DNA from 2 places in the Clostridium sp. genome. Region 1 is predicted to be linked to the other one. Evidence: riboswitches for the same ligand, from Rfam matches in the RefSeq annotation. Region 1 holds a riboswitch; the other holds the start of a gene.
What was found. Region 1 has a riboswitch for S-adenosylmethionine ahead of LKE46_RS13495 (methyl-accepting chemotaxis protein). Riboswitches for the same ligand answer to the same signal wherever they lie in the genome.
Positions count from the first base shown of each region.

Region 2: it holds a riboswitch for S-adenosylmethionine, as region 1 does, so the genes downstream of both, LKE46_RS05220 (sulfate ABC transporter substrate-binding protein) here and LKE46_RS13495 (methyl-accepting chemotaxis protein) in region 1, are expected to answer to the same signal.

Region 1 is NZ_JAKVOI010000001.1:2,745,131-2,761,534, reverse strand. Features, by position in the region: gene LKE46_RS13520 (IS3 family transposase) at 1-823, shown strand, start outside; gene LKE46_RS13515 (translation initiation factor IF-3 C-terminal domain-containing protein) at 1,088-1,411, shown strand; gene LKE46_RS13510 (hypothetical protein) at 1,843-2,571, opposite strand; gene LKE46_RS13505 (cupin domain-containing protein) at 2,860-3,462, shown strand; gene LKE46_RS13500 (putative ABC transporter permease) at 3,672-4,145, opposite strand; gene LKE46_RS13495 (methyl-accepting chemotaxis protein) at 4,244-5,869, opposite strand; SAM riboswitch class I at 5,944-6,046, opposite strand; gene hpf (ribosome hibernation-promoting factor, HPF/YfiA family) at 6,391-6,921, shown strand; gene secA (preprotein translocase subunit SecA) at 7,079-9,643, shown strand; one part of gene prfB (peptide chain release factor 2) at 9,666-9,743, shown strand; one part of gene prfB (peptide chain release factor 2) at 9,745-10,773, shown strand; gene LKE46_RS13475 (MFS transporter) at 10,811-12,043, shown strand; gene LKE46_RS13470 (M28 family metallopeptidase) at 12,024-13,364, opposite strand; gene LKE46_RS13465 (Tex family protein) at 13,503-15,656, shown strand; gene LKE46_RS13460 (glutaredoxin family protein) at 15,714-15,995, opposite strand; gene LKE46_RS13455 (hypothetical protein) at 16,162-16,317, opposite strand; gene LKE46_RS13450 (helix-turn-helix domain-containing protein) at 16,335-16,404, opposite strand, start outside.
Region 2 is NZ_JAKVOI010000001.1:1,037,295-1,053,698, forward strand. Features, by position in the region: gene LKE46_RS05190 (bifunctional diguanylate cyclase/phosphodiesterase) at 1-1,358, shown strand, start outside; gene LKE46_RS05195 (methyl-accepting chemotaxis protein) at 1,379-2,623, shown strand; gene LKE46_RS05200 (ketopantoate reductase family protein) at 2,714-3,652, shown strand; gene LKE46_RS05205 (MBL fold metallo-hydrolase) at 3,685-4,578, shown strand; gene LKE46_RS05210 (GNAT family N-acetyltransferase) at 4,613-5,131, shown strand; gene LKE46_RS05215 (DUF2196 domain-containing protein) at 5,228-5,503, opposite strand; SAM riboswitch class I at 5,741-5,850, shown strand; gene LKE46_RS05220 (sulfate ABC transporter substrate-binding protein) at 6,097-7,152, shown strand; gene cysT (sulfate ABC transporter permease subunit CysT) at 7,185-8,003, shown strand; gene cysW (sulfate ABC transporter permease subunit CysW) at 8,015-8,842, shown strand; gene LKE46_RS05235 (sulfate/molybdate ABC transporter ATP-binding protein) at 8,845-9,903, shown strand; gene LKE46_RS05240 (peroxiredoxin) at 9,968-10,444, opposite strand; gene LKE46_RS05245 (amino acid permease) at 10,589-12,007, shown strand; gene LKE46_RS05250 (DUF1657 domain-containing protein) at 12,074-12,280, shown strand; gene LKE46_RS05255 (DUF421 domain-containing protein) at 12,295-13,155, shown strand; gene LKE46_RS05260 (DUF1657 domain-containing protein) at 13,194-13,394, shown strand; gene LKE46_RS05265 (flavodoxin) at 13,563-13,988, shown strand; gene LKE46_RS05270 (hypothetical protein) at 14,109-14,303, shown strand; gene LKE46_RS05275 (rhodanese-like domain-containing protein) at 14,434-14,754, opposite strand; gene LKE46_RS05280 (cation diffusion facilitator family transporter) at 14,909-15,784, shown strand; gene LKE46_RS05285 (M3 family oligoendopeptidase) at 15,810-16,404, opposite strand, start outside.

The sequences.
Region 1 (16,404 bases):
TCGATGGATAAAAGCAGAAGATGTTCGTTTGGAAAAAGAAAATAAGGACAGGGAAAGCTTTGAATTAATACTAAAGGCGTATAATAAGCGTGGTTACAGTAAAGGTGCTAGAGGCATATATATGTGTATGATACATTGGAGAGATCCGGTAGTAATGAATCTAAAAAAGATTCGCCGATTAATGAATAAATATGGTCTCGTATGCCCAATACGCAAGGCAAATCCATACAGGAGAATGGCGAAGGCATTAAAAACAAATAATGTTGCAAAAAATCTATTAAATAGAGAATTTATGGAGCATGAACCCAGGAAAGTATTATTGACAGACATAACATACATACCGTATAATGGCACTTTTTGTTATCTTTCAACTATTTTAGATGCATATACAAAGCAGATTCTATCATATGCATTGAGTGATTCACTAGAAGTTGACTTTGTATTAGAGACTGTGAATAAACTTGTAAAGAACTACGGAATAGAAATTAGTACAGAGACTTTAATACATAGTGATCAGGGATGCCATTACACAAGTACAAGTTTTATACAATTGGTTAGAGATTGTAATTTAAGACAATCAATGTCAAGAAAAGCAAATTGTTGGGATAATGCTCCGCAGGAAAGTTTTTTTGGACATATGAAAGATGAGATAGACATTAGTCAGTGCAAGAAGTACAGAGAAGTTAAGGCTATTATTGATGACTGGATAGATTATTATAATAACGAGAGATATCAATGGCAGTTGGCAAAACTTTCTCCTAACGAATATTACCAGTATATAATTACTGGAATATATCCTTTAAGAAATATCATAAAGAACTAAAAGAAATATATGGCGAACGTGAGTTCCCTATTGTTTGAATTTAAAAATGTCCTTGACAAAGGGTACAGTTTACTTGGTACAATCGTTTTGGACACAGACTCTATAATAAAATCTTCTATAACTTTAGAAGGAGAATCTTTACTGGAAAAATTCTTTACATTGGAAGGCTCTTATTATATTCATGCTCATATACGAAACGAAGTTGCATGGCCAGAAGAATCAAAAAAATTGCTAAACTTGTTAATATAAAAAGAGACTATAAAGGTGTTGTCCGATAAAGACTTGATAGAGATGCTTAAAAAAAGTTATACAATGCCATACAGAACATTTTTAAGCAATTTAAAAGTTTGCTGCAGCATATTTAATAGCAAGCAGAAATTGTCCATTTCATTTCCAATTTCTGCTATGGGGACTGACCCCATGACAAAGGTTTCTATAAGATTCAGGGGAAGACAAAACAATTATACCAATTTAGGCAGAAAAGTGATGGATATATTTTTGGGCAAATTGGAGGAAAGTGCATCAGTGGAAAGGGCACCTAGATTGGAGGGCAACAATATGTTTATGATTTTGGCTCCTAAAAAGTAGTGCTTTTTAAATAGATTGGAAATTGTAATCGGGGTCTGATATTTTCAGGCTCCGATATATTTCGTGGAGGCTGCTGTAAGAAATGAAGGATTTTTAATAAGCTAGAATTTAAAATAGGGAAAATAACCACAGAATATCTTATATCATTCTGGTTATTTTCCCTATTCTTATTTCTAACTGCAATTACTTCACATTCCTGGTATTGAATAAGCTCATTTATTTTTTTAATTTAATGACTGTAATTATAAGTAAAACAATTACTATAAATATTATAGTTCCATATAAAATCATCAAGTTATCAAACATTTGACTAGATAATTTATTTTTAAATGAAGCAGTAAGCAATATAAAACATATTACAATAAGAATTAAAATATCAAAAAGAAATATTTTTTTATTCTTCATATTTTGCTCCTTCTGTATTAGGTTTATTAATTATGTGCATGAAATGCGGGAACCCCATATACAATTGATGCATCAAGGCCTCCATGATTTGAACAGTACCAAAAATATGCAGAACCTAGTCCTAAAGCTCCAGCGGCAATTATAGAAACAACAGTAAGTGGAATCCCTGCACCTGTTACGCCTAATATTCCTGCTAAAGTACCTGCTGCAGCTCCTCCACCTGCTAAATAAGCTCCTGCATCACTACATTCAGCAGGACTAAAATAGAAATCATATCCATAATATCTTTTAGTAACAACTGCATTAGGGGTAAATGTATCAGATGATTTATAAACACTTCCGGTTAACTCATTTTTTGCTAACTCTTTTGTCTTTTCATTAACACTTATATCATAAACACCAGCATTATTTTTTTTAATAGATAAGGTCTTATCTTTCACCATTTGGTTCATTTTTGAATAAACATCTTTTAATTTTTGAATTTGTTCACTCGAAAGCCCTTCATCTGCTGCTTTGATTTCATCGAAAATAACTTGAGAATCTGTAATCGTAAGGCTATTGCTTATTTTAGTTGCTAATGACTTTATTCCTTTTACTTGTAAAGTCTGTATTCCTGGGTTGGTAGTTAAATATATACCTGTACCTACTTGTCCACTTGTTTGCTTTTCTGTTAATGTGCTAGCAAAAACAGGTGTAGAACTTACTAATGTTGCACCTATACTTAAAGCTACAATTTTTTTTGAAAAAAAATTCATTTATTACATCTCCTTTTTTATTTAATAATAACATGATATCATACTATTATTAAATAAAATGTCTAATCCTACCTTAATAAAAATATTATGGAGAACCTAACTAAAAAGCAAGCATTTTTTTGTCTGAATTCTTGGGTCCATTATAGAGGACACGGATTATATTGGTGATGAACTTAACAGAAGTGATGAAGTAATTAGGTATATGGCTCTATATATTATGGGTATAATCACATTTAAAATTCTAAAACATATTATGATTTTGTAAGAATATAAGAGGAAAGGAACAATATGTATAGAAAATATCCATGTTATTATTACTATAATGTTTATCCATATCCCTGTGTATCTAACGGCCCAATATATGATCCAAATTATTTAAAATGGGTCAATAATCAATACAGATCTTCTAATGATGAAGTTGATTATAATTCAGGATTTAGTTCTTCACAATCGTCCAATAATAATGACCAAATTCAATTAAGAGATTACGGTCCACAACCTTTTGTAGTTGATATTAATAAAGCTACTAAGCAAAATAATACTTTTCGTACTGCGTTATGGACTGGAAATCACCTGCAAGTTACATTAATGAGTATCAATGTTGGTGATGATATTGGATTGGAGGTACATCCAAATGTAGATCAATTTATACGTGTTGAAGAAGGTCAGGGACTTGTTAGAATGGGAAATAGCAGCAATAATTTATATTTTCAGAAGAGAGTTGAAGATGACTTTGCAATAATGATACCTGCTGGTACATGGCATGATGTCATTAATACAGGTAATAAACCACTTAAAGTATACTCTATTTATGCACCACCTCAACATCCACGGAATACAGTTCATGTAACTAAAGCAGATGCAGAAGCTGCTGAAAAGAGTCAGAAATGATTAAAAAAAGCATATTTATAGGGCTAGAGCAAACCACTCGTTTTACGAGTGGTCATGATAATTTAAAGACTTTTTAAGATTTTAAAATTAAGTACTTCTTCTCCCTTATACGTGAGTAAGTCGAATACAAATATGTTAAATTCATCTCCTCCACTCTTTCGAATGGGAGATTTATTTTTTTACACAAAAAACTGTCGCACTAATTTTTTTCATTTACCTGTAAGTAAATCCCTGTAATTTTTCAATATCCCTGCAGGTCTTTTCTCTCCAAAAATCTTATACCTCAAATAATCATCCGTATATATGCAAAGCGGCATTAACATAAACCAAAGTAATGCATATGGTAAACATATCTGACCATATAAATTAAAAGGTACGTTACTATAATCCCATATATCAAGTCTTAACCATATGTTCAATACAATTCCCGAAATAAATTCCAATGCAAGAACTATAAAGGTTCCAAGCACACACTCCTGCCACATTTCTCTGTCGTAGAATTTTGGGTGTTCATTTAATTTCCCTATTAAGAAAGCACTTGTTCCACCTACTACCAACATACTTATATGTGTCCAGCCACGCCATAAACCTTCAAGGACCATATACAAAGCACCCATTATAAATATTAAAAGCAAATCTTTATATATCCTATTTTTTAATTTGTTGGAACTGCTGTATTCCATAGTACCTTTTCTACCTCCATTAGATAGGATTGACCTGGTTCACTTTTTATATTATTCAATTTTGTCTGTTAATATTCTTTTGGTTTAGTAGTGGACTGCTATTCAAGCATCAAATCTGCTACCAGTACACCTGTAATTTGAGATGTAGTATTTCTGACGGGAACTGCTATTGTTATAATATAGTCATTGGTATCTACGGATACATAAGGTTTGGAGGCATAATTTTCTCCCTTTACGGCTGCCTGGAAATATGGCCTGTGGGAGAAGTTCTCGTATACTTCTTTCTCGTCATAATCCAAAGAAATAGCCTTTCTTAATCCATCCTTCTGCACTAATCCAAAAAGTTGAAAATGTGGATATTTGACTATATTTTCTTTTAGTATTTTGGTGCAGACTTTATAATCCATTGTAGAAAGTCCATTGCATTTTGCTACATCTTGCAAAATTTTAAATCCCTTTTGTATGTGTTTTTTTGTTTCCTCTGTAAGTTTGTAGTCTTTAGCAAAAGAATCTATTTTGTTTTTTACTTTCTTGTTCATATCTTCCAAATTTGAAATTGAATTGAATATATTTTTTATAGCTGAAGATTGTTCATCGGATGCAGATGCAACTTCTTGGGTGGAGGAAGTAGTGCTTTCAGATATAAAAGATATTTTTTTAATTATATTTTGTATATCAATTATATTTTTATTTTGAACATTTATGTCATTAGTTATGTTCTTTATAGATTTAAGAGTATTATAGCTTTCCGATTGAGTATTTTTTAAATTATCTTTAATTGTTTTTGAAAACTGGATATTCTCATTTATACTTTTAACTTCCTTGTTCATGTCAACTGATATACTTGAAATTTCATCTTTTATATTATCTACTATGCTTTGAATTTCACTGGCTTGTTCAGATGAACTTTTGGCAAGCTTTCTTATTTCATTTGCTACTACGGCAAAGCCAGATCCGGATTCTTTGGCCCTTGCAGCCTCTACAGATGCATTTAATGAAAGTAGATTAGTGCTTTTGCTTATTTGATTTACTGTATCCGCTATAGTTTGAATTTTAAAAGCCCTTTCATATAAAGTATTTATTTTAGATGCCAATTTATTGTTAAAAGATGCTGATTCATTCATTTTTTCTACAAGTTCATTATAAATTTTATTATTATCCTCTATAGAAGATATCATGGAAGATGCTATGCCGTGGATCGATTCCCCATTTGACACCATATCTGAGTAATCTTTTCCGATGTCATCAAAAAGTTTTTTAGTTTCAAGTATATAGTTGGTCTGTTCTGTCATATCTGAAGAAATCTTGCTTATAGCCGCACAAGTTTCAGTTGTAGATGATTTTATTTTGTTCCCATTGTCATTCAAGTTGTGACAATAATTTATCAATTTATCCGTCATTATAGTAGTTTCGTTTATAAATTTTCTTGTATTAAAAACGATACTATTTAAATTGGAACATAATTTTTTAAATACACCTTTATTATCAACATTTAATTTTTCAGTTAGGTTTCCTTCCGCAATCTTATAGGAAGAATTGTTAATTTCGTCTAAAAATTTAGATGTTTTATCTATCAGTATACTGTAGAGTATCAGGCTTATTAGTATAAGTATGATGTTGTTGAGTAATAAAATATTTCTGGACAAAATATTTTTGAATATAAAAAAGAGTATTAATGCAATAATTATATAAATTAGTGGTATTAGTAATTTATATTTTTTCATAATAGAATCTCCCCCTTTTACAAAATAAAAACTTCCTACAGAGAACACTGTAAGAAGTTCATATGTCTTAGTGTTTCTCATCTTCAGGTTTTACCTTCTGGAATTAGCACCGTTGAACATAAATGTTCAGGTTGCCGGACATCATAGGGCCAGTCCCTTAGTCACTCTTGATAAGAATTTACATATTTAAATTTTAATAAAATTATACTAATATTTATATGAGTTACATAATATATCCTATCTTCTTATTTGTCAAGCATTTTAGCTGTTTTGGGAAACTATTTTACAAAAAACATGCAGAGGTGTCATCTGCTGAATAATTTCAGATGTTTTCTAGCTTTGAGTACATAAATTTAAGAATAAATTTGTACTATTGTATTTTATTATAAAGAGTATTAAAATATAATTATAGAAGATTACATAATCATATAAATGTATATCTTTTAAAACCATCATAAAGTAAACGTATGTTTATGATGATTTTATCACAGGCATATGTTGATAAGAGAGGGGCTGGAAATATGAAAATAACGGTAAAGGGAAAAAATATTTCAGTGACTGATGCATTGAAGAATACAGTGGACAAAAAGCTTTCAAGACTTGACAAGTATTTCAACCCTAATGTAGAGGCACATGTTACATTAAGTGTGCAGAAGAATTCCCAGATTGTTGAAGTTATTATACCATTTGAGGGAGTTATACTCAGGGGTGAAGAAAGAAATAATGACATGTATGCTTCAATTGACTTAGTTGTGGATAAATTAGAAGGACAGATAAGGAAACAGAAAACTAAGTTACTAAAAAGGCAACGTTCTTCAGAGTCATTAAGGTTCCAGTTCATACCAGACCAGCGTGAAGATGAAAAAGAAGACAATAAGATAGTTAAAACTAAAAGGTTTGCAGTAAAACCAATGTCTGCGGAGGAAGCAGTTCTTCAAATGGAGCTTCTAGGTCACAATTTCTTTGTGTATCAGGCTGCTGAAAGTGGAGAAGTAAATGTAGTTTATAAAAGGAAAGATGGAGACTATGGGCTTATTGAGCCTGAATTTTAAAAGATATTTATTAGAGGAAGTTTAAAAACTTCCTCTCTTGTTTTTATATATTAAACTAAAGTAAACTATTTTTTTATTAGTTGAATGCCATATAATTAGATGATATAATTTATAAAGTATATATCTTTATATAAAATTTGATGTGAGGATGAAAATAATGAAACTTTTTCAAAAAATATTTGGCTCATATAGTGAGAAGGAAGTAAAAAGAATTATTCCAATAGTAGATAATATAGATAAATTGGATAATGACATGCAGAAACTGGGAGATGACCAGTTGAGGGCTAAAACCGACGAATTTAAAGAAAGGCTTAAAAATGGAGAAACTTTGGATTCGCTGCTGCCTGAAGCTTTTGCAGTAGTCAGGGAAACTGCATCCAGGACTGTAGAATTGAAGCATTACAGGGAACAGTTAATAGGTGGAGTTGTGCTCCATCAAGGTAGAATAGCCGAAATGAAAACTGGTGAAGGTAAGACATTGGTTGCCACCGCACCAGCTTATTTGAATGCCCTTACAGGTTTGGGAGTCCATATAGTCACAGTAAATGATTATCTGGCAAAAAGAGATAGGGATTCGATGGCTCCTATATATGAATTTCTTGGACTTAAGGTTGGAGTCATACTTCATGATATGGATCAGGCTCAGAGACAGGAAGCCTACAATTGTGATATAACTTATGGGACCAACAGTGAATTTGGATTCGACTACCTTAGAGACAATATGGTTGTATACAAGGAGGAGAGAGTTCAAAGAAAATTGAATTTTGCCATAGTTGATGAGGTGGATTCAATTTTGATTGATGAGGCTAGAACACCTCTCATAATTTCCGGTGAAGGTGAGAAATCAACTGAGTTTTACAAGGTGGCAGATCATTTTGCAAAGACTTTGAAAAAGCAGAATGTGTCTGAGGATGACAAGGAAATTGAAGAAAAAGATAAGGGCGATTTTACAGTAGATGAAAAAGCCAATGCAGTAATTCTTACATCCCGCGGTATAGAAAAAGCCGAAAAATTTTTCAACCTCGAGAACTATGCGGATCCAGAAAACATGGAGCTTCAGCATCATGTAGTTCAGGCGCTGAAGGCAAATTACATTATGAAACGTGATAAGGACTATATGGTAAGAAACGGAGAAGTACTGATAGTAGATGAATTTACAGGAAGAATGATGGAAGGAAGAAGATATAGTGATGGACTTCATCAGGCTATAGAAGCGAAGGAAGGGGTTAAGGTTGAAAGGGAGTCAAAAACTCTTGCAACTATAACCTACCAGAACTATTTTAGAATATTCAGCAAACTTTCGGGTATGACAGGTACGGCCCAGACAGAAGAAAATGAGTTCAGGGAAATATATGGCTTGGATGTAATAGTCATTCCTACTCACGAGCCTGTTATAAGAAAGGATCTTCCTGATCTGGTTTATAAAACTGCAAAAGGTAAATTTAAGGCTATAGCAGATGATATTTATGAAACATATAAAAAGGGTCAGCCTGTACTTGTTGGTACGGTAAGTATAGAGAAATCTGAACTCCTTTCAGATATGCTTAAAAAGAGAGGAGTACCTCATCAGGTATTGAATGCAAAATTTCATGAAAAGGAAGCTGAGATAATTTCCTATGCCGGTGAAGAAGGAACTGTAACCATTGCTACCAACATGGCAGGGCGTGGTACCGATATAAAACTTGGCAAGGGTGTTGTAAAATTAGGCGGACTTAAGATAATAGGTACGGAAAGGCATGAATCCAGGAGAATTGACAATCAGCTCAGAGGACGTTCAGGACGTCAGGGAGATCCTGGAGAATCCAGATTCTATGTTTCACTTGAAGATGATTTGATGAGAATATTTGGATCGGATAGACTCCAGGGAATGGTTGAAAAGCTGGGACTTGGTGAAGATGAAGCAATAGAGAGCAAAATGGTTACAAATGCAATAGAGAATGCGCAGAAAAAGGTGGAAGGCAACAATTTTGACATAAGAAAAACTCTGCTGCAGTATGATGATGTAATAAACAAGCAAAGGGAGATAATTTACAAACAAAGATCCGAAGTGCTGGAAGGAACAGATCTCAAAGATCAGGTTAAAAACATGCTGCACAGCCTTGTTTCTGAAATTGTAGAATCACACATATCTGGTGATGAGGACGAGTTTGACGAGGAGATCACAAATTTAATAAATTATATGGAAGAAGTTTATGTCCCTGAAGGTGCAATCAAGTTTGATGATATAGCAAATCTTTCTAATGAAGATATAATAGATAAATATATAGAATTGGGAGAAACAATTTACGCCGAAAAAGAGAAAGAGTTTACGCCGGAGCAGATGAGGGAGATAGAGAGGGTAATACTTCTTAAAGTTGTTGATACTAAATGGATGGACCATATAGATGATATGGAACACCTGAAGAGGGCTATAGGCCTAAGGGCGTACAGACAGCAGGAACCTGCCCAGGCATATCAATTCGAGGGCAGTGAGATGTTCAATGAAATGATCTATAACATCAAATTGGATACTATAAAATATCTGTTCCATGTAAAAATTGAGAGGGCTCCTGAAAGAGAGAGAGTTGCAAAAAATTTAAGTACTAACCAGAGTGAAGGCGAACCTGTGAAGAGGCAGCCAATAAAGAAACAGAAGACGGTTGGCAGAAATGATCCTTGTCCATGCGGAAGTGGTAAAAAATACAAAAATTGTTGCGGGAAGGTAGTTAATATCAATAACTAATTTAAATATACGAGGTGATTACATGATAGTTGAGTTGGAGAATGTAAATTCCAGAATAAATCTTCTTAAAAAATCATTGGATGAGATAAGGGGGTCTCTTTGACCTAGATAACTGTAAAAATAGAATACAGGAACTCCAGATGAAAATGCAGGAAAAAGGTTTTTGGGATAACCCTCAGATGGCACAGAAAATATCATCTGAGGAAAGGTTTTTGAATGAAAAACTGGATGTGTACAACAAGCTGAAAGGGCGAATTGAGGATATAGAGCTTCTTACGGATATGGCTATAGAAGAAGAGGATTCAAATGCATCAAGGGATATAATAGATGAAGTGGAAGATATTGAAGATACATTGGAGAAGCTTAAAATAAAATTACTTCTGTCTGGAGCTTATGATAAAAATAATGCAATATTGAATTTACATGTAGGTGTAGGCGGAACGGATGCCCAGGACTGGACTCAAATGCTGCTTAGAATGTATACAAGATGGTCTGAAAAATCAGGATACAGGGTTGAAATACTTGATATGCTTCCGGCAGAGGATGCGGGTATAAAAAGTGTATCTTTGAAGATAATAGGTGAATTTGCCTATGGGTATCTAAAAACAGAGAGAGGAATACACAGACTGGTAAGAATATCACCTTTCAATGCAAATGGAAAAAGACAGACATCATTTGCTTCAGTGGAGGTACTTCCTGAACTTACAAAGGATCAGGATATAGATATAAGACCGGAAGATCTGAAAGTGGATACTTACAGATCCAGTGGAGCTGGAGGCCAGCATGTAAATAAAACTGAATCTGCTGTAAGAATAACGCATATACCTACTGGAATAGTAGTACAGTGCCAGAATGAAAGAAGTCAGCACTATAACAGGGAAACAGCAATGGCAATGTTGAAATCCAAACTTGTGGAACTAAAGGAAAGAGCACACAAAGAGAAGATAGAGGATTTGACGGGAGAGTTGAAAGACATGGGCTGGGGGAGTCAGATAAGATCTTATGTATTTCAACCTTATACCATGGTCAAAGATCATAGAACCGGAGAGGAAAACGGAAATGTAACATCGGTGATGGACGGAAATATAGATAATTTTATAGTTGCATACTTGAAACAGCAGGCAAAATAGATATCTATATGAAGTAATAATTGAAAAGGATTTTAATATGAGACTTAAAAGTAAATTGGGAGATACATTTGTATCCCTCAAACACAGAGATTTTAGGTATTTTTTATCGGGGCAGCTACTGTCCCTAATGGGAACAATGATTCAAAATACTGCTTTGAGCTGGTATATATACAAGATGACCAATTCGCCTTTTCTCCTGGGACTTATAGGAGTATTCCAGTATGCACCAGTACTTTTGATAACGCTTATAGGAGGGGTCATAGCAGAGAGACATTCAAAGAAAAAGATTTTGATGGCGACTCAATTTTCGTATATGGTTCAGGCATTTATATTGAGTCTTACTGTATACATAGGTTCAGATAAGTACTGGATATTTGCAGCACTTGCTGCAGTAAATGGTACCATAACCAGCCTGGATATGCCTACAAGACAATCGTTTTTTATAGAACTTGTAGGAAAGAAGGATTTGCCAAATGCCATATCATTGAACTCCACTGTCTTTAATATATCCCGCATAGTCGGTCCGGCATTTGCAGGAATAATAATGAATACATTGGGTGTATTTCAGTGTTTCCTGTTGAATGCAATAAGTTTTATACCAATTATATATGGTGTATTTAAAATAAAGGCTGAAGGTAATCCAACTGAATTCATTGATAAAAACTCAGGGGTTTTCAGGGAACTGAAAAATGGAATAATATATACAATAAACAGGAAAATATTGATGTCTACAATGTTCATGATGGCAATAGTGTGTACCTTTGCATTTAACAGCAATGTGATTATACCTGTATTTGCAGAGCAGGTTATGAGTGGAGGCGTCAGTGAATACAGCTTTCTATTGAGCCTTATAGGAATAGGGTCTCTTTTAGGTGCTATGTTTATGGCAAATAAAGGCAGAAGGCTGAAAGTCCATCATTATCTGATTGTAAATTCATTTATTCTTGGAGTTCTACACATAACAACCGTATTCACATTCAACTATATAGCAGTAGCCTGTCTCTTTATAGCTATAGGCTTTTTTAGTCTTACTTTTCTCAATAGAGCAAATGCAGTTTTGCAGTTTAACACTGAAGATGGATATAGAGGCAGGGTTATGAGTATATATTCACTCTTGAATATGGGAAGTACTCCCATTGGCAATGCCTTTGCAGGAATTATAATGGAAAATTTCGGAGGAAAATTTGGCTTTTTCAGTTGTGGACTAATTATACTTTCCCTTACAAGTATTGTATTGTATTATATTAAGTCTAAAGGGAATCATGTTTGACGTATAGTATACTTGTTGTCACAATTCCAATAAATGACAGAACAAGAAATGATTTATAGTATAAAAAATATGGGTTGTTGTCAAAAGCATACTTGTCTATTTCCCTTGAGACAATATTGAAACATCTTTCGATAGATTTAGTACCAATATAGGATAACTTGTCCGTTGGAGTGTGTATCCTTGATGTATCGGCATCAGAAAGGGTTATGGCATCTATTCCATAAGCTCTGAAATATTCATGGTCACTTGCATTTTCGAATAGGTATTTGAAGTTCTCATCGGTTTTGGTGCAGAGGGAGGCTATCTCTTTTACAAAGCTGGAGTTTTTGCTGTCCCATTTTCCAGCCATTATGGATATAGGAACATTTTTGTTGCTTCCTATCATGTCAAAATTTATAACTTTACTTCCCTTTAAGTTCTGTTTATACTTTTTTGCAAAATCCTTTGAACCAAGGCATCCAAACTCTTCTGCATTGAAGGCTGAAAATATTATAGTTCTGTCGGGTTTGCCTAAAGAGTTTACATATTTTACAAGACCAAGTAAAAAGGAAGTTCCCGAGGCATTGTCCAAAGCACCGTTATATATTTTCCCGGACAGATCACTTCCGACGTGGTCAAAGTGAGCAGAAAGTATAATTGGAGGAAGAGATTTGTTTTTACCTTCTATATAGCCTACTACATTATATATGGACGTTATTCTGTTCTCAAATGGTATAAAGCAGTCTACCTGAAAACCAGAATTCAGGTAATTTTTTATCTCTTCTGAAGTACGTTTTTTTATCATTACATACATTGAATGAGGAGAGTTTGCAATAAAGGAACTCCTGAAATCTAGATTGTCATTTTGTGGAGTATAGAATAAAAAATATGTATTCCCCTTTTGGACCTGAAAACTGCCTCCCCTCCACGCAATGGGGTCTTCTCTGCTAAAAGATACATTGTTATTTCTAAAATTCAGCATGTCTTCCTTGTAGTCTGTTCCATATTTGTATTGTTTTATTATAAAACCATTTTTATCTCTTACCACAAGGTTTGGTACCCCGTCTACTCTTTTGGGGTATATGACATTGAATTTTTCAAGATAGTTGTTACTGTAAGGTTTTAAATTTTCTCTTTTGAAGTATTCCATTATAAAACGAGCTGCTTCGTAATTTTCTATAGTTCCTGAGAGCCGGCCATTGAAGTCATCAGAAGATAGGTAATTTATAGTGTTTTTAACATCCTTGGGGTTTAAAGGTTCTGTAGAACAATAGATTTCAAAGCTTGTGGAGCAAATTAAACAAAATATGATTATAAATAAAGATAATATAAATTTTTTCATATACTATAACTCCCAAAATTATTTATTGTATCCATAGATATATATATATTAATTTGCCATAGTTCATATAACTGTTGTAATATATTTTTAGTTGATTATTTATATAGTAGATTTGTAAAATCAGAGCAGGAGGTAAAAATGAGCAGTATAATAGATACTTTATCTTTGGAATTAGGTGTTAATAAAAAGTATGTCAGTAATGTAGTTGAATTGATAGATTCAGGTAATACGGTACCTTTTATAGCGAGGTACAGGAAGGAACTCACAGGAAGTATGAGTGACGTGACTTTGAGAAAACTTGCAGAGCGGCTCATATATCTTAGAAATTTAAATACAAGAAAAGAAGATGTAATAAGAATAATAGAGGAACAGGGCAAGCTTACGGAAGAGCTGAAGAAATCCATAGAAGTCTGTAGCACTTTAACTGAAATTGAAGATATATATAGACCATATAAGCCTAAAAAGAGAACCAGGGCTACTGTTGCACAGGAGAAGGGATTAAAGCCTATTTCTGATGTTATAATAAGCGGAAAGTTCAATGGTGATATAAATTCCTATGTGGAAAAATTTTTAGATAAAGAAAAAGGAGTGGAATCTATAGAAGATGTTTTGTCAGGTGCCATGGATATAATAAGTGAAGTTATATCCGATGAAGCAAAATATAGAAAATGGATAAGAAAGTTCGTACATGATACTGGAGTTATTGAAACAAAGGGTAAGAGCGAGGAGCCTACCCCATATGAGATGTACTATGAATATAGTGAAGCAGTAAAATCTATTCCACCCCATAGGATACTTGCCATAAATAGAGGTGAAAAAGAAAAAATTTTATCTGTTAAGATAAATTGCGACATGGATAGAATATTGGACTACTTGAAGAGAGAATATCTTAAAGGCAATAATACCACAGATATTTACATAGAAAAGAGCATTGAAGATTCTCTAAAAAGATTGATATATCCCTCTATTGAGAGGGAGCTAAGATCCGAACTTACAGACAAGGGCGAGGAAGGGGCTATAAAAATATTCAAGGCAAACTTGAAAGCTCTTCTTATGCAGCCGCCGATAAAAGGCAAGAATGTGCTGGGATATGATCCCGGCTTCAGAAATGGATGCAAAATAGCAGTGCTGGATGATACGGGAAAACTGCTGGATACGGCCATAGTATATGCTACTGCACCTCAGAATGATGTGGAAGGTTCAATAAAAACCTTGAAACATCTTGTATATAAACATGATGTGAATGTAATATCCCTTGGCAACGGAACTGCAAGCAGGGAATCGGAAGAAGTAATCGGAAGGCTCATAAAGGAAGTAAAAGAGGAAAAAGGGAAGGAGCTGTACTACGTTATAGTATCAGAGGCTGGAGCTTCAGTATACTCGGCATCAGAGCTTGCTGCAAAAGACTATCCTGATGTAAATGTATCACTTAGAGGGGCTATATCAATAGGAAGAAGGCTCCAGGACCCGCTTGCAGAACTGGTAAAGATAGATCCGAAGGCAATAGGGGTTGGACAATATCAGCATGATGTTGCTCCGAAAAAATTGGATGAATCCCTGAAAGGAATTGTAGAAGACTGTGTAAATAGTGTTGGAGTTGACCTCAATATAGCCACACCTTCACTGCTTTCTTATATTTCAGGAATAAATTCTACGATAGCCGGGAATATTGTAGCCTATAGAGAAGAAAATGGAAAATTCAAGAATCGAAAAGAATTGCTTAAAGTCAAGAGATTGGGAGCAAAAGCTTTTGAGCAATGCGCAGGTTTTCTGAGAGTTATGGAAAGCAGTGAACCTCTTGACAATACTGCGGTGCATCCAGAATCCTATGATGCGGCAAGAGGACTTCTGAACAGTCTTGGATATGAAGAGCAGAGTTTGAAAACCGGAGGATTTCAGGATATGGATAGCAGAGTCGGGAAAATAGATCTTGAGAAACTTTCCAGCACACTGGGTACAGGAGTACCTACACTTAGAGATATAATAAAAGAGATAAAAAAGCCGGGCAGAGATCCGAGGGAGGAACTTCCAAAGCCGGTACTCAAGACTGGTATAGTTGATATGAACCAGCTCAAGCCGGGCATGGTTCTTACGGGTACAGTCAGAAACGTGGCCGATTTCGGGGCTTTTGTAGATATAGGAGTTCATCAGGATGGACTGGTACATATAAGTCAGCTTTCAAACAAATTTGTCAAACATCCTCTGGATGTAGTGAAAGTCGGCGATATCGTACAGGTAACCATACTTGAAGTAGATGAAAAGAGGAAGAGGATTTCACTGAGTATGAAATAAAAACAAGTCCGCATCCAATTATATATTAGATGCGGACAGTTATTTATACAGAAGTTTCTATTCGGAAATTTTTACTTTTTGAGAATCAGATGACGATTCAAGGGATTTCTCAAATACCTGACGTATAATTTCTTTTGATGGAACTCCTTCGTGTATCTTGTTTTCTCCTACAAAGTATGTGGGTACGTAGTAGTAGTCATATTTTTTTGCTATTTCGGGACTGCGCTCTTCATCGATTATTTCTACATCAATATTCTTATATTCAGGATTTTCATTTTGAATTTCCTTCATCCAGTTAAGTGCCTGTTTACAGTAGGGACACCAGCTTGTTACAAACATATGTAATTGGTTTCATACTATAATCACCTGACTTTTTTTATTTGATATTACATTATTATATACCAAAATACTGTATTTTTCTATATATTTAATTTTAATATAAAAACAGACATTTCACATATGATTGACAAATGTGAAACGCCTGTTTTTTAGTAATGCTAATTATTTAATGAGATGGAGGCAATTCCATCGGCTGAACGGTAATTACAGGATTTTTAACAGAAATGGATTTGGCTTCAACCTGAATGGTGGTAACGGCGCCTAGTGCAAGTGTCAAAAAGCATACAGCAGTAATGATAGTCTTGATAAGTTTCTTTTTCATTTTAAATTTTCCCCCTATTAAAAAATGTTTATGCTATAATATGTTGAATCATTGTAGCTTCTTATAGTATCCTGGGATAGCAACAAA
Region 2 (16,404 bases), 1.7 Mb from region 1:
TGACGATAAATTATATATCAGATATTACATACAAGAAAGTGTATGAAGATGAAATAAGATATCTTGCTTATTATGATACTACAACCAATTTGCCTAATAAGCTATTTCTGATAAAGAAATTAAATGAATATTTAAGTAAATTCAATCTAGTGCCTAATTTTAAAATGTCCTTGATTGTAGTTGATGTTGATAAATTCAAAACAATAGATAATATATACGGCAGTGAATTGGGAGACAGTTTGTTAAAAAAAGTTGCAGAAACTTTACAAATACAGTTAAAAGAAAATGATATCCTATCCAGTCTTGATAGAGACAAGTTTGCTATTTTAGTTACTGATTTCAAGGAAGTAGATGACATAGAATCCAGAGTTGAAAAATTTCTAAAAATGTTTGATAAAATAATTGAAATTGACAATAAAAAATTATATATAACTGTGAGCATAGGTATATCATTTTATTTTAAAAATATAAAAGATGCCGGTGAGATGCTCAAGATGTCTGACATAGCACTTTTAAATTCCAAGAAAAGTGGTAAAAATAGCTATTCGATTTATAGTGAGAGTATGAATAATAATCTTGCAGACAGAGTGAAAATTGAGATTGAATTGAAAGAGGCTATAGCAAAAAAAGAGTTTGTGTTATATTATCAACCTCAAATTGATACGAATATTAGTCAAATTTACGGGGTGGAAGCTTTATTAAGGTGGAATCATCCTCAACGGGGAATTATATCACCGGGATACTTTATAGATATTGCCGAACAAAATGGCATGATAAATGAAATTGGAAAACTTGTATTGTATGAAGCCTGTAGTCAGTTTAAAGAATTGGATAGTTTAGGATATGGAAATATTCATATGTCAGTAAATATATCAGAAAATCAATTGGAAGACGATTCTTTTTTAAAGTTTGTGGAGCATGTATTAGACAAAACAGAAGTAACCCCAAATTGTCTTTGTTTCGAAATAACGGAAAGGATACTTATGAATCCGGCAAAAAAGGTGCTGGACACTCTTTTCAAGTTCAAGGATATGGGCATAAAAATATTTGTTGATGATTTTGGAATAAAGTATTCTTCATTAAGCTATCTGACATATCTTCCTCTGGATGGAATTAAAATAGACAAATCATTTATTGATGAAATTGAAAGTTCCAGTAAAGCTCTTATAATTCTCAAAAATATTGTAAATCTAGCACATGAACTAAATCTTGAAATTGTGGCAGAAGGAGTTGAAACTAAAGGGCAGTTGGGCTATTTAAAGAATATAGCCTGCAGTAAGATACAGGGATTCATATTTAGCAGACCGCTTTCTTTTGACAAATTAGCTGAAAAATTAAAGTATGAACAGTTTAAATAATAAGGTTGGGTGAATTTTTTATGAAGGTAAAAACAGAATTGACTATAAGTTTTTTAATCATGATGTCATTTATTGCAGGTATTGGAATTGTAGGAATTACTACGTTTCCCTATAAGGATGTCATAACAACAATATTGATAATAACAGGAATAGTTGCAGCGTTGCTTTTTAGCTTTATTATACCGAGAAAGATAAATAAATACATTTTTAAAGTAGTAGATATATCTAAAAGTCTGGCCAATTTTGATTTCACAGGTGAACACGAAATTGAAACAAACAACGAATTTGCTCAAATATTTGAAGCTCTGAAAAAAGCACAGTCGAATATTAGAGAACTTATAAAGACGATTGGAGAAAATTCACAGAATATAAGTTCTTCGAGCCAGGAACTTTCCGCAATTTCAGAAGAATTATCTGCAAAAGTTATGAATATAGACGAGAGTGTGGCAAATATAACTTCAGGAATTGAGGAAAGAAGTGCCACAGCGGAAGAAATAACAGCATCCATTGAAGAAGTTGAGTCAAGTATCAATGAATTATCGGGAAGGGCTGTGGATGGCAGTAATAATGCGAGTAACTCAAAGGAGAAGTCAACTGCTTCCCGGATAAGAGGGAAAAAGGCTGTAGAAAAGGTAAGAAGCATGTATTCAGAGAAGAGAAAGAAGATGCTTCAATCCATTGAGGATGGGAAAATAGTGGCCAGCATAAGTACTATGGCTGATACCATAGCTGGTATAGCTGAACAGATAAATCTTCTTTCGTTAAATGCGGCTATTGAATCTGCGAGAGCCGGAGAACATGGAAAAGGATTTGCAGTAGTTGCAGATGAGGTGGGTAAACTTGCGGAGCAGTCTTCAGGTGCAGTAATTAATATTAAGGATACCATAACAAAAGTTCAAACTGCATTTTTTAATCTTTCACAGGAGAGCAGGGATATATTGAAGTTTGTAAATGAGGATGTACATAGTGAGTTTGAGAAATTCATGCAAATCAGTACAGAATACTATAATGATTCTGAATTTTTAAGCAAGATGTCCGAGGAAATGGCATCCATGGCAGAAGAACTTACAGCTACAATAAATCAGGTAAGTGAAGCTGTTCAAAATATGGCAAATACTTCACAGAAGTCTTCAGAGCATGCTGAAGCAATAAAGTCCAATATAGATGAAACTACCAAGGCTGTAGAACAGGTAGCACAGTCGGCTGCGGAGCAGGCGGTTGTTGCCCAGAAATTGAATGGCATGGTAATGAAATTCAAAATATAATTATAGAAAATCCAATTTCATTCTGTGAAATTGGATTTTCTATATGATAAAATAGTAAATAGTATATTGCTTTAAGAAAGGAAGAATTTCATGAAGACCATAAAGAGAATATCATCAATAGGACTCGGTGCAATAGGCTGTGCCTATAACAGCAAATTATACGATTTAAATCCGGAAGGATTGAGAGTTATAGCAGGAGGTGAAAGAGCTGATAGATATAGAAGGGATGGATTTATAATAAATGGGAAGCGCTATGACTTCATGTATGTGGACCCCAAAGACAGATGTGAACCGGCAGATTTGATTATTGTTTCAGTGAAGGCAAATCAATTGAAACAAGCTGTTGAGGATATAAAAAATCATGTAGGAGATAATACTATAATAATATCTCTCATGAATGGTATTACAAGTGAAAAAATAATAGGAAGCAAGTATGGAATGGACAAGATGCTTTATGCACTTTGTATAGCCATTGATGGAAACCGTAGAGGTAGTCACATCGAATTTTCAAGTTACGGAAGTATAGCTTTTGGAGAAGAGAATAATAGATATCATTCAGAAAAAGTAAAGGCTGTGGAGGATCTTTTTGAAAGAGCAGGGATTCAATATGAAATTCCTGAGGATATGAAAAAATCAATGTGGTACAAATTTATGATAAATGTTGGAATAAACCAGACATCAGCAGTACTTGGAGCAACTTATGGATTGTTCCAGAATAATGACAATGCAAGAAAATTTATGGAATCTGCCATGTGGGAAGTAATAAGATTGTCTCAAAAAGCTGGAGCCAATTTAAATGGAAATGATATCAAAAAGTGGTATGAAGTACTGGACACAATGCCTAAAGACAGCGGGACATCCATGTTTCAGGACATCAAATATGGAAGGGATACCGAGGTTGATATGTTTGCTGGTACTGTATGTGAATTGGGGGAGAAATACAATGTGGACACTCCGGTAAATAATACACTTTTAAATATAATAAAAGTAATTGAGAAGACTAAAGTACTGGCTTGTAAAGATTATTAATATAAAATTTAGTAGTGGATTTGGAGATAATTATGTTGGTAGATAATATAAGAGGTAATACATTTTACCTTGATACGGGAATATCAGATGTATCTTTTTACAAAATTGATGACAATGAAATTATAATGCTTGATTCGGGAATGGCTCACGGTGGAAGAAATATAATAGATGAATTTCTTAAAAAAAGCGGATACAAGGTTGCCGGCATAATATGTACACATGCACATATAGACCATGTAGGAAATAATACATATTTGAAGGAAAAATACGGATGTTATGTTGCCATGCCATATTATGAAGCATTTACCTGCAGCTCGGTAGTTGGACTAAAGGTTTACTATGGTTCATTGACATTATCTGAAGTTGAAAAACATTTTGGACATATGGTATGTAAAACCGATATTATGATTTCCGACAGTCAAAATTCAGTGTCCTTATGCGGTGTGGAATTTAAAGTTGTGCATACTCCGGGGCACAGTCCAGGGCATATATGCATTGTTACACCGGATGATGTAGGATATCTGGGAGATGCCCTTATAAGCCATGATGTTATGAAAAGTGCCAAAATGCCATATGCCTATATGCTGAAGCAGGATCTGGAAAGCAAAATGAAGCTTTATGATTTACACTGCAGCGATTATATATTGTCACATAAAGGTGTATATGATAATATTACGGGGCTTATAGAGGATAATATATACTTTTATAAAAATAGAGCCATGAATATATTAAGAAATATGGATGGAGCCATGAAATTGGAGGATATTTTCAGTACTGTTGTAAAAGACTTTAATATTCCTATAAACAGCATCTATAAATATAATGTAATAGAGAGGATGCTGGTTTCATATCTTGAGTATCTTGAAGAGGTGGGACTTATAAAGCAGGATGTATATGATAAAGAACTCAAGTATTCGAGAATTTAATTTGTATTAATTTTAATTACAGATTGGAGCGGCGATGACGTATAAAATTTATGATTTTGATGATTGTGAAATTAAAACAATTGGAACTGATGATATAAATATTATATCTGAATTTTGTAGAAGGTGCAGTGATTATTATGTAATGCATGGAGGAATTGAAGCTTCAAGGAGAGATGTTGAGGAAATATTTGAAGAGTTGCCGCCAGGTAAAGATTATGGAGATAAATTTGTTTTTGGAATATTTAAGAATAATAAACAGCTTGTAGGTATTGTTGACATTGTGAAGGATTTTCCTGTTTCCACACAGTGGATGCTTGGATTAATGCTTATTGATCCAATGGAAAGAGGTAGAGGTCTTGGCAGAATGGTACATTTTAGATTAACAGAATGGGCGGTCAATCTTGGGGCTGGGTCCTTTAGAATTGGTGTTATCGATAAGAATGTCAAGGGAATTGGTTTCTGGAAGAGTTTGGGTTACAGAGAAATAAGGAAGGGAAAAATTCAGTTAAAAGATAAGACAAATCAATTGTATGTAATGGTGCTCAATTTATAGATGAAATAGTGAGAGAGGCGGAGGGACTTGGTCCTATTGTGCCCGCCAACGATGAAAAGCGGATATAAATTTATGGCGGCACTGTTTATACAATATCTAAGTCCGCTTTCCATATATAATTTTGCCGTTTCTAACCAGGTATACAACCCTCCCTATGCTTACCCTTCCATCATTGGATTTTATTTCAACTTTTATTCCTCTTGGATGATCATGTTTTGTAAGTTTACGAACAACAACTCCAAAAGTTAAATCTTCTATTTTAGATGCAGATCTCTGCATTGACTTTTCACAGATATATACTGTATCACCTATATTGATGGAATTTACAAGTTTACATTCATTAGATCTGTCTTTAAAATAATCTTTTTCCATATGTATTCACCTCAGCTCAGCTATACTTATTTTCATATTAAGATAAGTATAGCAGACTTGGGGATGAAATGATATTATTTTAAGATATGAGGCTTATGGTGGTGCTTTGTTTCCAATCTTAAACAACAAAATATCATCTTTCATGCGTTTGCCCTGAAGAAAATTTAAGTTTTTCTTGACAAAAAATTATAAACACTATATTATAATAGATAAATTGCAAATAATTAAATATTTAATTTCTTATCAAGAGAGGCGGAGGGACTGGCCCTATGATGCCCGGCAACCTGGATGTATATTATATATGTTCAATGGTGCCAATTCCAGCAGGAATACCTGAAAGATGAGAAGCAAAGGAACATCAAACTTCCTATGGTTTCTCCATAGGGAGTTTTTAATTTATAGTCTTTAGTGGAAGTAAAGAACATACTTCTTACCTAAATGAAAGAAAGCACAGTGAGGAGGAAAACAAGTGCATAAACTATGTACTAAGTCAAAATACTTGAACTCTAATAAGTATTTTGACTTAATGGGAATTTTTAATTTATAGTGTAAAAAACTTTACACTAACCAAAAAAGATTTAGGGGGAATTTTTATGAAAAAATTTAAGTTTGGTATTTTGATTTCACTAATAAGTATTTTTATATTGTCATCTTTTACAGGATGCGGCAGTAAAAGCGATACAAGCAGTGACAAGTCAGCAGAAAGTAAAAAACCAGTTGAACTGTTGAACGTTTCTTATGATCCTACAAGAGAATTGTATGAAGAATATAATAAAGCTTTTGCAAAGTACTGGAAAGAAAAAAGTGGTCAGGATGTTACTATAAAACAGTCGCATGGAGGTTCAGGAAAACAGGGAAGATCAATTATAGAGGGACAGGAAGCTGATGTTGCAACGCTTGCCCTTGCATATGATATAGATGCAATTCAGAAGGCAGATTTAATTAATGAAGGCTGGCAGAAAAAATTTAAGGATAATAGCTCGCCTTATACGTCAACCATAGTATTTCTTGTTAGAAAAGGAAATCCTAAAAATATAAAGGACTGGGATGATCTCACAAAAAAAGGTGTATCAATAGTAACTCCAAATCCTAAAACATCAGGCGGTGCCAGATGGAATTATCTTGCAGCCTGGGGATATGCTTTAAAGAAAAACAATAATGATCAGGCGAAAGCAAAAGAATTTGTGAAAAATTTATATGCAAATGTTGCAGTGCTGGATTCAGGTGCAAGAGGTGCAACCACTACCTTTGTTGAAAGAGGAGTTGGAGATGTACTCATAGCCTGGGAAAATGAGGCTTTTCTATCAGTGAAAGAATTGGGAAAAGATAAGTTCGATATAGTTGTGCCTTCAGTAAGTATACTTGCAGAACCACCTGTAGCAGTAGTTGACAAGGTAGTGGATAAAAAAGGTACGAGAAAAGTTGCAGAAGCATATTTGAATTACCTGTACTCTAAAGAAGGACAGGAAATAGCTGCAAAGAACTACTACCGCCCGAGAGACAAAGAAATTGCCAAAAAATATGAAAGCCAATTTCCGAAGATAAATTTGTTTACAATAGATGATGTATTTGGAGGATGGGCTAAGGCACAGAAAACCCATTTTGATGATGGTGGAACTTTTGATCAGATATATCAACCTAAAAAGTAATAAGTTAGGTAAAAATAGGGAGGATACATGAGATGGCTAGAAAGACAAGAGTTATTCCGGGATTTAATATATCTATGGGATTAGCTGTTTTATATTTAAGTTTGATAGTTCTAATTCCACTCAGTACAATATTGATTCAGACGTCAAAAATGGGATTTGATGAATTCCTGAAAGTTGTTACAAATCCAAGGGTAGTTGCATCGTATAAAATAAGCTTTGGCTGTGCATTTATAGCAGCTTCCATAAATACCATATTTGGGTTGATTATTTCCTGGGTACTGGTAAGATATGATTTCCACTTCAAGAGATTTATTGATGGATGTATAGACCTGCCATTTGCTCTCCCTACAGCTGTTGCAGGTATTTCACTTACGACACTTTACTCAAAAAACGGATGGATTGGTTCTTTTCTTTCCAAGTTTGGCATAGAGGGATCATTTTCTACATTTGGAATCACTGTGGCATTGGTATTTATAGGTATACCATTTGTTGTGCGTACAGTTCAGCCTGTTCTTGAAGATCTGGATTCAAGTATAGAAGAAGCAGCTTCGACTCTTGGTGCATCCAGGATACAGATATTTTTCAAAGTAATACTTCCACAACTCCTTGCTCCACTTTTAACGGGATTTTCACTTGCTTTTGCAAGAGGTATAGGAGAATATGGTTCTGTTGTATTTATAGCAGGAAACAAGCCGATGAAGACAGAGATAGCTCCACTTTTAATAATGACCAAGCTTGAGCAGTTTGATTATTCGGGAGCTACAGCTATAGCCCTGATTATGCTTGTATTTTCATTTTTCATGCTGTTTGTTATAAATTTAATTCAATGGAAATCCAATAAGTATGCATAGGAGTGATAAAGTTGAAAAATAGAAATTATTCTGGATCTGGTGCTGTTAAATTTCTACTCATAGCAATAACAATAATATTTTTATTTATAATGCTTGGAATGCCATTGATACTCATACTGATGGAGGCCTTTAAAAAAGGTAAAGATGCATATATTATGGCTATTACAGAGGAAAATACTGTTTCAGCCATAAAACTTACTTTAATAGCTTCAGGTATTGCAGTTCTTTTAAATACTGTATTTGGTATAATAATGGCTTTTGCCGTATCAAAATTTAAATTCAAAGGCAGAAATTTTTTAATAACATTGATAGATCTTCCATTTGCTATTTCACCGGTTATAGCAGGACTTATATATGTGCTGACTTTTGGAAGAGGAGGTTTATTTTACAACTTTTTATTCCAGAATGATATTAAGATAATTTTCGCACTGCCGGGGATAATTTTGGCTACGATATTTGTTACATTCCCCTTTGTATCCAGGGAGATAATACCACTGATGATTACACAGGGAACTGATGAGGAAGAAGCAGCAGCCTCCATGGGGGCAAATTTATGGACAATATTCAGAAAAATAACGCTGCCAAATATAAAATGGGGACTGCTTTATGGAATAGTGCTGTGCAGTGCCCGTGCAATAGGTGAATTTGGAGCCGTTTCAGTAGTTTCCGGACATATAAGGGGTGAGACGAATACTCTTCCGCTTCATGTGGAAATATTGTATAATGAATATCAGTTTTCGGCATCTTTTGCAGTATCATCTATTTTGGTGTTTATAGCCATAATTATATTGATTCTGAGAAATATTATTGAGTGGAAAGCAAAAAAAGAGGTGAAATAGAGATGTATGTTCAAGTTAAAAATCTTAACAAGAAATTTGGAAGTTATGACGCTTCAAAAAATATATCATTCGAAATAGACAAAGGTAAATTAGTAGCCCTTCTTGGACCCAGTGGAAGTGGAAAAACTACGATACTTCGCATAATTGCAGGACTTGAGACTGCCGACAGTGGTGAAGTTTATATCGACGGAAAACTGGTAAACAATATACCTTCAGGTAAAAGGGGAATAGGATTTGTTTTTCAGAACTATGCCCTTTTCAGGAATATGACCGTTTATCAGAATATAGCATTTGGACTTTCCATAAAAAAAGCCGACAAAAAATATATAAAGCAGAGAGTCAATGAATTAATAGAACTTATAGGGCTTAAAGGACTGGAAAACAGATATCCAAGTCAGTTGTCCGGTGGACAGAAACAGAGAGTTGCTTTTGCAAGGGCACTTGCTCCAAAGCCACAGCTTCTTCTTCTGGATGAGCCTTTTGCAGCTATTGATGCTAAAGTAAGAAAAGAACTTAGGACATGGCTCAGACAGATGATACACAAACTTGAAATAACAAGTATTTTTGTAACTCATGATCAGGAAGAGGCAGTAGAGGTAGCAGATGAAATTATTGTAACCAATTTAGGAAGTATTGAACAAATTGGAAAAGCGGTTGACATATACAAAAATCCAAACACGACCTTTGTAGCAAAATTTATTGGTCAATCAAATGTCATTGAGAGTATTAATGAATTCAGGGCATTCAAGGATATTAAAGAGGGCAATGAATTTGTTATAAGACCTGAATTTGTTGAAATAGGTAAAAAAGGAGAAATACAATGTGAACTTGCCTGTGATAAAGGTGTTGTTACTGATATTTCTTTTGCAGGTTCCAATTGGATTGTAAGTGTTAAATTAGGAAATGTAGAAATTACAGGATTCCGTTCACTTGAAAAAGAGAGTTTAAATGTAGGCGAGGAAGTATTGGTACTTGTATATAGATTGTATGTATTTAAAGGTAATAAAGTAGAAATTATTGAAAATAAATTGAAAACCGATACTACATCGGCATATATATAAAAATTTTAGTTATGATGCTTGCAGATTATATACGCTTTGCAAGCATCAATAATTTTTTGAAAGGTTATTTTACAGCTATCTGCAAGCCTGACAAAGTTTGTATGATTTCATTTATGTCAGGCAATTGTGCCGGCTGATATACCTTCACCCATCTTACTATTCCAGTTTCATCTATTATTATATTGGCTCTTTTTGATATACCTTCTTTTTCTACAAATAAGCCGTAGTCCTGGGTAACCTTTCCATGGGGCCAGAAATCGGAAAGAAGCTTCAGATTCTCCAGTGCAAGTGCAGTTGCCCAGGCTTTTTTTGAAGGCTGGGCATCGACGCTTATCCCGAATGGAACAGTATTCAATTCTTGAAAGGTATTCCATTTGTTTTCAAGTTCTCTCATTTGATCCGTACAAACGGGTGTCCAGGCAAGAGGATGCCAGGAAAGCAATATATTTTTACCTCTATACTCTGATAATTTTACAAATTGTCCAAGATTGTCCTCCAATGAAAAATCTGGAGCTGTATCTCCTACAGAAATTAATTTCATAATTTTACCGCCTCCTTGTTCAAATATAGTATTTCGCATGATTCTATATTTATTCCGCAAATTCAATTCAAAAAGTCAAAGAATTTATTTTCTGTAATTCACACATACTATCTAAAAGTATATTAACCTGAGGTGGTATGTAAAATGAAAGACAAACGTAGAGGGTTATCTGTATGGCAGCTTGTAACCATGGCACTGGGAACTATAATCGGGGGATCTTTTTTTATTGGCTCGTCTGTAGCCATACGTTCAGCTGGACCTGCAATTGTAATATCATATGTGCTAGGTGGAATTTTGGTATATTTCATCCTTTCTGCACTTTCTGAAATGATAAAAGATGATCCATCTTCCGGATCATTTAGAAGTTTTACTGCAAAAGCCTTTGGAGCCGGTACTGGATTTGTCGTGGGCTGGGTTTACTGGACGGGAATGATTCTCGCCATGTCAAGTGAAGTTGCAGCCCTCTTTATTATATTTCACACCTGGATACCTTATGTACCGATTATTTTATTTGGGACTGTAACAATTGTTGGAATTACACTTCTTAATTTACTTGGAGCCGATAAATTGAGCAGGATTGAGAGTGGATTGGTTGTTTTTAAGCTGTTTGCAATAGTGTCCTTCATAGTTATTGGAACATTTTTGATTTCAGAATTAATACCAAAAAATCCAGAAGCATTGTTGGGAAAACTCACAGGTAGATCAATTTTTCCAAATGGAATAAAGGGCATTGCAGGAAGCATGCTTACGGTAATGTTTGCTTATGCCGGCTTTGAAATAATAGGTCTGGCATATTCTGAAACGGATAATCCAAAGGAAACAATTCCCAAAGCATCTTTATATACTGTAATCAGTCTTGTTGGACTATATGTAGTCTCGGCTGTGGTAATTACAATGTTGATCCCCACGGGATCACTCAATGAAAATGTGAGTCCTATGGTTTCGGCACTTGACAGGTGGGGCATAAGCTGGGCCGGGAATGTTATAAGCCTGATAATGTTTACTGCAGTACTTTCAACCATGCTGGCAGGTATGTTTGGTCTTGGTAGAATGGTTCGTTCTCTTGCGGATGAAGGATATACTCCGGTGATATTAAAGGACAGAAAAAATGTTCCCTACAGGGGAATAATTTTTTCAGGATTGTCCATGTTCATTGGACTTGTAATTGGTCTTCTGTTTCCTAAAGTCTATTTGTTTTTAATAAGTTCGGGAGGCTTTGCGCTGATGTTTACGTATGCAGCCATAGTTGCCTCACAAATCCGCATGCAGAAAAAGAAAAGAGAAAAATATACATATGCTTCATGGTTTACACTAGTTGTCCTTATTTGTGTTATTTGCAGCATGCCGTTTGTACAGGGACAGTTTGCCGGACTTGTGGCAGGATCTCTGATTGTTTTATTGTATTCATTGATATACGTATCAATGAGATATTATGAAAATGTAAAAAAATTAAAATATCAAGATATGAAGAATAGTAATATAAATTTGTTTACAGAATTTTCTAAAGAACTTGGGAAGAACGAGGAAAAGCAAAAGCACAATAATCATAGAAATGAGAAATAATTTAAATAATATTTTTATGTAAATTGGGTAATAATAATCTCAGCGATATGTTAGGAGTTGATGATTATGACAGTAGGTTCAGAAGTAAAGCAGACATTGGCTAATTTAAGGGGAATCGAAAGTACGTTGAGAATCTATTCCATTCAAAGTGGAAATAAACAAGAAATAAATGCTTATAAAGAAGCTCTCAAAACAACAGAGACAGTAACCAAAAATATAGAGAGTAGATTGAAGGATATACAACTTGAAGAACCTCAATATAAGAAAAACTAGAGGTGAAAAACATTATGGAAGGTTTGGGAATATTAATTTTAAGAGTTGTAATTTTATTTTTTTTAACTTTGGTATTAATAAGGTTGATTGAAAAAGGAAATATATCAGAAGCAGCACCCTTTAAACTGGTAAGTTACATTGTAGTCTCTGTTATTGCAGCAGTACTTTCCTTGGGCTTGATATCCAATATAACGGCGGGATTTGTTGTATTTGCTATATGGGTGGTACTCTCTCTTGTTGTGGATTATGCATCCTTGAAGGTTAAATGGATATATGATCTTATAAATGGGAAAGAAACCATTCTGATAAAGAATGGAAAGGTCATGGAAGAGAACTTGAAGAAAATAAGATACACCGGTGATGATTTACTGAGAGAACTGCGGTCAAAAAATATTTTTAATCTGTCAGATGTTGAGTTTGCCATAATGGAATCCACAGGAGATATAAATGCACTTTTAAAATCAGACAAAAAGCCAGTTACTCCCCATGACCTGCAGAGAGAGGTTGCACCGCTGTCTCAGCCTGAAACGGTAATACTTGATGGGAAAATACTTGACGGTGCTTTGACAAATAGAGGGTTAAACCGTGAATGGCTCAGAGTACAACTATCAAATCTAGGTGTGCTTCTTGAAAATGTATTTATTGGCCAGGTGGATTCTTCAGGAGACTTGTTTGTGGATACATTCGATGATTCAATGGAGATAATCCAGCCTAAAGTCAAAGAACTGCTTTATGCAAGTATGGCAAAAGTCCAGTCCGATCTTTTTGCCTTCTCGCTTCAAACTGAAAATCCTGAGGCGAAAAAAATGTATTCAAACAACGCCAATACAGTAAAAAGAATGATGGATAAACTTGAACCATATTTATTAAGATAGATGAAATTTTATATATTATTTGAAGGGAGGTGAAAAATATGACAGTAGGAACACAAATGCAGCAGGTCATAGCTGGAGTTCAATCAGCGGCTGCATCAATGAAGACTTTTGCACTGCAGACAGAAGATCAAACTGCAAAACAAGACTTTCAGCAGCTTGCCAAAACCTTTGAAGATGCACTTCAGGTTTTGAATGGAAGGTTGAAGTACATTCAGGAACAGGAAGTTCAGTACAGATAGTAGAGAGATGATTTAACATATAATACTTAGATAAATACTATGCATTTGTTTCCTGCATAGTATTTATTTATATATTTGTGATAATTTGTTGACAAAGTATAAATATATTGTTATCATATACATGAAAATGAAAATCATTATCATGTATATGAAAGGATGTAGATAATTATGGCAAATATAAACATAGTATATTGGAGTGGAACAGGAAACACAGAAAAAATGGCAAATTTGATTAGTCAGGGTGCAACTGAAAGTGGACATTCAGTAAAGTTGATAAATGTTTCAGAAGCATCTGAAGAAGATGTAAATACAGCAGATGTATTGGTACTCGGATCACCTGCCATGGGAGACGAAGTTATTGAGGAATCGGAAATGGAGCCATTTGTAGATTCCATAACTGATAAGCTCAAAGGAAAGAAGGTTGCTTTATTCGGGTCGTATGGATGGGGAGACGGACAGTGGATGAGGAGCTGGCAGGAAAGAATTGAAGATGCAGGAGCAACTTTGGTTGATGAAGGTTTGATTGTCAATGAAGCTCCGGAAGGCGAAGATGAAACTAAGTGCATAGAATTTGGAAAATCACTAATTAAATAATTTATATGGAAGTTCATACTACACAAGATAGTATGAACTTTTAAATTGCAATAATTTTGTAAAGAGTTTATAATAATTATTATAAGATAATTATTATAAACTAATATAGAAGGTGTTCATATGTCAAAAATTAAAGTTTGCAAGCATACTTTGAATTACACGGATTTAGTTAAAACCATGGCTGATAATGGAATTAAATTTAAAACTAAAGATTGTCTCCATAAATGTTCAAAATGTCATAAAAAAATTTTGCTTAAAAAAGGTAATAAATATATATCTGCGAAAAATATAGAAAATTTAATGGAGAAGCTGTAGGCTAAAGAATAAATATTGAAATGTTTTAAAAGCAGCATTACAGTTATTATAAGTATATTATGAAGAACTTGGAGTATAATAAATATTGACAACCGCACCTGTAAAATACAGATGCGGTTTGTATGAAAAACTATTTTTTAAGTTCATATTTCCAGTTATAGATTCCACCAAAATTATAAATACTCTTAAATCCCAATTTGTTCAATATATCACAGGCATTTGAAGCTCTTATGCCGCTTCTGCAATAAACTACAATATCTGTATTGAAATTTATATCCATCTTTTTAATGATATTTTCGAATTCTTGAAGAGGAATATTCTTACTTCCGGGGATATGTCCTTCAGAATATTCTTCAGGGGTTCTGACATCAATTAAAAGGAAATTATATTTACGGTCAAGCAATTTTTTCAGTCTGTGTCCTGATATTTCTTTAAAAGATGAACCATCCATCAATAATTACCTCCAATAGATTCTGACATTTTATAATAGATTTTATACTATCATAGTTATATAGTATGATTTATAGTTCAAGATTGACGTACTCATACGTAATATATATTAAACAAATTTATATGCTATTAAGGCATTTTAAAGGAGCATTACTATGAATGAAGAATATGAAAAACTTGAAATTGCAGAAAAAGGAGCCCGTCTTAGCATTGCTGCATATATTTTCTTGTCTATTTTCAAACTTTCAATGGGGTATTTCTTTAATTCAAAAGCACTTTTGGCGGATGGAATCAATAATTCCACAGATATAATTGCATCAGTTGCAATATTTATAGGTTTGAAAATATCTAGGAAACCTGCCGATGAGGATCATGCTTACGGGCATTTGAGAGCACAGACGGTATCATCTCTTGTTGCATCAATTATAATGGCGGCGGTGGGTATTGACGTTCTCTACAATGCAATTCATTCCACCATATATTTTAGAGAAGAATCACCTGATATGATTACAGCTGGAGTTGCTTCAGCCTGTGCTGTAATCATATATTTTGTATATAGGTATAACAGAAATATAGCTCTTAAAATCAACAGTTTATCATTGATGGCTACGGCAAAAGACAATCTTTCAGATTCCTGGGTCAGCATTGGTGCGGCCATTGGAATTACAGCATCTCAATTTGGGTATCCGTGGATAGATCCATTGGCTGCAGCAGTAGTTGGAATACTGATAATTAAAACTGGTATTGAGATATTCAAAGAATCCGCAAATAATTTAACAGATGGATTCGACAGTAGAAAACTTGACAATATAGTATACAAAATAGAGAGTACAGAAGGAGTAGAAAGTGTAAAAAATATAAAGGCCAGAGTACACGGAAACAATATTCTGCTTGATATAATTATAGGGGTTAATTCCAGATTAACTGTATCGGAGAGTCATAAAATAACCGAGAAGATAGAAAAAAAACTCAATGAAGAATGTGGTATAGAATATGTCATAATACACGTAGAACCCAGCTTTACAATATAGGTCCTGATTTTCAGGACCTATAAAATTAAAGAATTCTGTCATCTATTGAGTTTAACCATTCATTTACCGGATTTATAGTTGCATTTATACAGCCACTTTCAAAGGGAGATTTCAAATCTGAATAGTTTACCAGTTCCAAAAATGACTTAGTTCCACCTGCTTTACAGAGCTTTAGATAATCCTTCCAGGTGTTCTCTCTGTTCTCATTAGATTTCTTCCAGAATTGCAGTGCACATATCTGTGCAAGAGTATAATCTATATAGTAAAAAGGAACGTTGAATATATGTGATTGCTGGAACCACCAGCATCCTCTTTCAAGGAAATCACAGCCTTCATAGTTTTTGTGGGGTAGATATTTTTTTTCGATTTTTCTCCATGCATGTTTTCTCTCTTCCGGTGTAAGTTCAGGATTTTCATACATGCAGTGTTGAAATTCATCTACAGCAACTCCATAAGGTATGAATTTTATTGCGCTGCTTAAATGTGCAAATCTATATTTATCAGCATCTTCCTCGAAAAATAAATCCATCCAGGGCCATGTAAAAAACTCCATGCTCATCGAGTGTATTTCACAGCTCTCATAGGTTGGAAAATTACACTCAGGTATTTCTATCCATCTT